Chloroflexus aurantiacus J-10-fl: one gene and its partner. Each later gene encodes a partner of the first gene's protein in a complex. Links are inferred from orthologs where the notes say so. Each region holds a gene or a part of one and is shown in the gene's direction. Other genes may lie near its edges.

Region 1 (2,967 bases):
TTATTGAAGGTGTGCGCCTCGTTACCGATGCCCTTACTGCCGGTGCTGAGGTGCGCCTTGTGCTCTACGCTCCCGACCAACTGGCAACGACGACCGCCGGCACTGCACTGCTCAATCGCCTCCGTCACCTGCCTCATTGCTTTCCGGCCACTCCCGCTGTTATTGTCGCCGCCGCCGATACTGAACAACCACAAGGCGTTGTTGCCGCAGTGACCTGGCCAGAATTACCGCCCCGCCCTGGTCTTCGGCTGGTCCTGGATGCCATTCAAGACCCTGGCAATGTTGGGACGCTGCTCCGTTCCGCAGCCGCGGCTGGAGTCGGGCTTGTGATGTGTGCCCCCGGTACCGTCGATCCCTTCAATCCCAAGGTGGCCCGCGCCGCAATGGGAGCCCATTTTTTAGTACCATTGCGGGTCTCGCCCTGGGAGACGATACGTGCTGAGTTGCAGTCATACACTGTGTATGCTGCCGACAGCGCCGGTCAACAGCCCTACTATGCCGTCGATTGGCGTCAACCGGCGGCGCTCATTGTTGGCAACGAAGCCCATGGCTTGAGCGAACCTGCACGTGCGCTGGCGCATCAGACGATTACCATCCCGATGAGCGGTTCTATCGAGTCGCTCAACGCAGGGGTGGCCGGCAGCATCATCCTGTTTGAAGCGCTCCGGCAACAGACGGTTGCTCATTAGACTCAGAATAAACGTGGTACCGGGACACCTGCTGGTGTAGCCCACCATTGTTTGTTACACTAACCCGAACTCGGATTATAATAGCAGAGAGATACCACTTGCCGCTAATAATCTATGGTGTCACATGACCACACTGCTCGATGAATTGACAACTCTCGAACAAGAAGCCCTGACCGCGCTTGAGACTGTTGCCGACTTGTCTGCACTCACCGAATGGAAGAGCCGCTTTATCGGCAAACAGGGTCGTCTGTCGCGTCTCAGCCGGGGGCTTGGTGCATTGCCGGCCTCCGAACGCCCACTGGTCGGTCAGCGGGTCAATGCCTTGCGCGAGCAACTCGAAGCAGCGTTCAGCGCTGCGAAAGAGCGCCTGGAAGCACAGGCCGTTGCTGCTGAGCTGGCCGCCGAGCGCATCGACGTTACAATGCCCGGTCGTCGCCCTGCCGTCGGTTATGTCCATCTGACCAACCAGATTCTGCGCCAGGTTCAGCATATCTTTGCCGAGATGGGGTTTCAGGTTTGGGAAAGCCCTGAAGTTGAGTACGACGCATTCAATTTCAGTTTGCTAAACTTCCCCGATGACCATCCGGCCCGCGATATGCAGGACACGTTTTATGTCGAGATGCCGGCTGGCGCACCTTCCGTACTCTTGCGCACCCACACCTCACCCGGTCAGATCCATGCTATGCGCCGCAATGCGCCCAATCCGCTGCGCGTACTCATCCCCGGCAAGGTCTACCGCAACGAACAGGTAACGGTACGCAGCGAGATGATGTTCCACCAGTTCGAGTTTCTCGCGGTTGGGCGGAATGTCACGATGGCTGATTTGAAGGGCACGCTCAGCTTTTTCGCCGAACGCATGTTTGGTCCAGGCACCCGGGTTCGCCTGCGCCCCAGTTTCTTCCCCTTCACCGAACCCAGTGCCGAGATGGATGTGACCTGCTTCCTCTGCGGTGGGAAGGGCTGTCGGATTTGCAAATATGCCGGCTGGCTCGAAATTGGCGGGTGCGGGATGGTACATCCAAACGTGCTGCGCAACGGCGGGTATGATCCGGCAGAGTTCAGTGGTTTCGCGGGTGGGTTTGGCCCCGAACGAGTAGCGATGCTCAAATACGGTATCGACGATATTCGCTGGTTCTATAGCGGCGACCAACGCTTTGTTGAACAGTTCGGATAAGGTATGCGTAGAGATGAATTGAACCGGGCCATCCACGATCTCTACCGCGCTGAACACGAAGCCCTTGGCGAGCGCGGTGGCTACGAGTTGCTGGAACGCGCTCGCCAGTGGAATCTCGCCCCCACCCTGGCTGCCGGTGGCGTGATTGTCTTTCCCCATGCCGGGGTCGCCGATTGCGGTCACCAGATTGCTGCTGCCGTTCACGCCTGCCTCGATAGCGGCGCAGATCGAGTGCTGGTTATCAGCGTGCTGCACGCCTGGAATGACGAGATGGAGCAGGCTCGCCGGCGCGTGGCTGCCGGTGGCTCTCCTTCTGCCGAGCGTTATTGGGGTATCCAGGGGCCAGGGCTTCAACGCGGAAATGAATGGCAACTCGATCACGCGCTCTACAGCTTTCGTTTCTTCTGGGAACTGGAAACCCGTCGGCGCGGGATTCGTGGCCCGCAGGTGATCGAACGTTATCCCTACCTGGCCGGTGGGCATCCAGAATTACTGCCCGGCATTGAAGAGTTGATCGAACTGGCTCAGGATGCAGTGATTGTCTCTACCGCCGATCCATTCCACCACGGTATTGGCTACGGCGACCCACCTGAACAGTCATTCGCTCCCGCCGAAGGTGGTCTGGAACTGGCACGCCAAACGATTGAAGAGGGCATGCAACTCCTGGCGAACGGCGATTATTGGGGGTACAATCAACACTGCGTGCGCGCCAAGAGTGATGCCCGCGATGCCGGTCAGGTCTTCCGCTTTTTACGCGGCCCTCTCCAGGGTGAGATTCTCGATCTGGTGGCCAGTGATGCCACCCAACTCTATCAATCGCCGCCACCTACGTGGGTAGCCGCTCCTCTGGTGCGCTGGACGAAAGTAACTGTATGAATCGACACCGCTTGTGGCTGTACACCGTGCTCTTCGCCGGGGTTCTGATCGCGTCAACGGCATCAATCCTGATTCGTTACGCTCAGGGCACCGGCATGTCGTCGCTGAGCATCGCTGCCGGACGATTGGGATTGGCCGCCCTGATTCTGACGCCACTGGCGTTGCACCGTTCTAGTCAGGAAATTCGCCACCTATCGCGCCGCGATGTGATCTTTGGCGCAGCAGCAG
Region 2 (3,249 bases), 740 kb from region 1 along the record:
TCATGGTCTTCTCGTCTAATCTGCGCGGACACACGCGGTATTGTATCATGCGTAGCAGTCTGATCCACACGTTGAGATGATATGATGGGTTCGTAAGATTGCAGATAGTGTCGTGTGGTTTGAAGCGCAGAAATCGTACTCTTCACATGTACGCTGCCAGGTGCATTACATTCGCCACTTTGCCTGATTTCCCATCAATCTACCGCAAGGCTTTGTGCATAGCGAGGCTGGAGCAGGTTTCCAATCCCTGCCATCGGTAGATAATCGACGCAATAGGTGGCTACACGGTGCGTTGTGTCTGAACAGGGTGATGGAACCCTATCGCTTTCCCGGTGCTCACTCTTGACAGTCCGCAGGGCCATGGCTACAATCGCAGCAGCCAGATTGCTACACCGAGGAGCATATGAGAGTTCCACTGTCGTGGTTGCGAGAATTTGTAACAATTGATCTGCCGGTCGAGGAACTGGCCCGCCGCCTGACCTTTGGCGGTATGGAGGTCGCTCAGATTCATCGTATCGGCGTTGAAGGTGCCCCTTTGCCCTGGGATCCCGAACTGATCGTGGTGGCAAACGTCCTGGAGGTTCGTTCGCATCCGAACGCAGATCGCCTGGTGCTGGCCGACGTTGATTACGGTGCCGCGCAGCCCCATACGGTGGTGACCGGTGCCCCCAATCTGTTTCAGTACCGTGATCAAGGGCGTTTAACTCATCCGCTCAAGGCGGTATTCGCTCGCGAAGGTGCGCAGTTGTACGATGGTCACGCTGAAGGGTGGGTGATTACAAAACTCAAGGGCCGCCCGGTACGTGGCGTGATGAGCGATGCCATGCTCTGTTCCGAGAAAGAGCTGGGGTTGAGTGAGGATCACGAAGGTATTTTGATTTTGCCCGATGACGCACCGGTCGGAATGCCGTTACGCGATTATTTAGGCGAAGTAGTGCTTGAAATTGATCTCACGCCTAATTTCGCTCGTTGTCTCTCTATTGTTGGTGTGGCCCGCGAAGTTGCCGCCCTCACCGGTGCACCACTGCATATCCCCGAACCACAGGTTGAGGCAACCGGCCCTTCGCTGATTGGGCGGGCCGCAGTGACTGTGCTTACCCCCGATCTCTGTCCGCGCTTTATGGTCGGGCTGGCAGAAGGCGTCAAGATCGGTCCGTCACCCTTCTGGATGCAGCGCCGGCTGATCAATGCCGGGATGCGCCCGATTAACAATATTGTTGACATTTCCAACTATGTGATGCTGGAGTGGGGCCAACCAACCCACGCCTTCGACGCCGACCGGGTTGCCAATCGTCATTTGATTGTGCGGCTGGCCCAGCCTGGCGAACGCCTGACCACGCTCGATAACCGTGACCGTGATTTAACCCCTGGTGATGAGAGTGGCTTAACCCATCCGCCCCTGCTGGTTTGCGATGAGACCGGGCCGCTGGCGGTGGCGGGTGTGATGGGTGGTGCAAGTTCAGAGGTAAGCGAGGCAACAACGAATGTCTTGCTGGAAGCGGCGATCTGGGAACCGGTACAGATCCGACGTACCGCCCGTGGCCTGAAGCTGCCTAGTGAGGCATCACGCCGCTTTGAACGCGGGGTAGATTACGAGTTGCCCCCTATCGCGCTGCGTCGCTGTCTCGAACTGATGCGTCTCTACGCCGGTGCCACCATTGCCGCCGATTTCATCGATGTCTACTCGCGTCCGTGGCAGTCGGTGACGATTGATTTACCTCCGTCCGAAGTGCGTCGGCTCCTCGGCATTCACCTCGATAGCCATACCATTGCCGACATGCTCAGCCGTCTTGGCTTTGAGTGTACGGTGGTGGGAAGTGCAACGGTCGGTGATTTTGCCATGCTGGCGGTTGAACCGACAGTGCGCGTGAAGGTGCCTTCATTTCGACAAGATGTGACCATGACGGCTGACCTGTGCGAGGAGATTGCTCGCATCTACGGTTATGACCGCATCCCAGATACCCGACTGGCCGACGAGCTGCCGCCACCGGCGACCCAGCGCGCTATCGAGCTTGAGGAGCAGGTTCGTGATCTGATGGCCGGCGCCGGTCTGACCGAATTGATCACCTATTCGCTGATCGATATGGAGCTGGTTGCCAGGGTCCACCCATCTGAAGCGATAGCTGATCGCTACCTCAAGCTGAGCAATCCCAGCACACCAGAGCATGTCTACCTGCGCCGCTCGCTGCTGCCTTCAATTGCCGCAGCGCTGGCGATGAACCTCCGTGAACGCGAACGCTCGACAGTCTTCGAGATCGGGCGGGTGTATCTCCCACTTGCCCAACCAGGACAGGATGATCGCTGGCTACCCGACGAACCCCGGCGTCTGGCAATCGCTCTCGCCGGTCCTCGCCAGCCAGAGAGCTGGTTGAGCACCGACCGCGACTGGCTCGATTTCTACGATGTCAAAGGGATTGTCGAGCTGCTTGGTGAACGCCTGGGGCTGTCCGACCGGCTGAGCTTTGTGCCGCTCACCGACGACGAGCGCTTCCACCCCGGTCGGTCAGCGACGCTTGTGCTCACCACGCAACGTGACGGGCGTGGACGGGCGGTTGAGCAGCAGGTCGTTGGTGTGCTTGGCGAAGCCCATCCACAGGTACGTGCCCGGCTTGAGGTGACGGTACCGCGCATCGTGCTGGCCGAGATTGATCTGGAAACCCTGTTCGTCCATGCCGGACAGGCGGTCTACCGGCCAATTTCGCGCTTCCCGGCCAGTACGCAGGACCTCTCCATTGTTGCCGACGAAACGGTGACTGAAGCCCAGATTCGGAGCGTCATTCAGCGTAGTGCCGGCGAATACCTGGAGAGCCTGGTCCTCTTCGACCGGTATAGTGGGCCACAAGTTGGTGAAGGCAAGCGGAGTCTTACCTATCACCTGACTTTCCGGGCTCCCGACCGCACCCTTCTCGACGAGACACTGGCGAAGATTCGCAAGAAGATCATTTCCAGTCTCGAACGGGAACTGGGTGCTACAATCCGCAGCTAAGCGATGGCAACGGCACCGGCGAAACTCATCCTCTGTGGCGAGCACGCCGTCGTCTACGGTCGTCCGGCGATTGCTCTGCCACTGGCCGATATTCGCGCCACGGCTACCGTAGCGCCATCTCCTGCCGGGAGTGGGCCGATGATCCATGCCCCTGATCTCGGTGGCAGGTGGCGCGTGGCCGAACAGCCGACCGATCCACTCAGCAGGCTGGTCACCACTGTCGTCGAACGTTTCGGGCTGCCGGCTGATGTCGAGATCACAAT

The links. The genes of interacting proteins can lie anywhere in the genome.
Region 2: the proteins of pheS (region 1) and pheT are in contact, whole or in part, in a crystal structure (PDB 6P24), measured with the Escherichia coli proteins. The link is inferred for Chloroflexus aurantiacus J-10-fl from one-to-one orthologs.

What each region holds. Positions count from the first base shown.
Region 1 is NC_010175.1:485,744-488,710, forward strand. The notes cover bases 22-2,838. They hold pheS (phenylalanine--tRNA ligase subunit alpha), read left to right. Parts: upstream 22-813; coding sequence 814-1,863; downstream 1,864-2,838. Other genes in these bases: CAUR_RS01965 (TrmH family RNA methyltransferase), read left to right, coding at 22-689; CAUR_RS01975 (hypothetical protein), read left to right, coding at 1,867-2,739; CAUR_RS01980 (DMT family transporter), read left to right, coding at 2,736-2,838. In the rest of the region: more of CAUR_RS01965, read left to right, coding at 1-21; more of CAUR_RS01980, read left to right, coding at 2,839-2,967.
Region 2 is NC_010175.1:1,221,037-1,224,285, reverse strand. Bases 96-3,194 are described here. They hold pheT (phenylalanine--tRNA ligase subunit beta), read left to right. Parts: upstream 96-403; coding sequence 404-2,986; downstream 2,987-3,194. Other genes in these bases: mvk (mevalonate kinase), read left to right, coding at 2,990-3,194. Also shown: CAUR_RS04615 (hypothetical protein), read right to left, coding at 1-4; more of mvk, read left to right, coding at 3,195-3,249.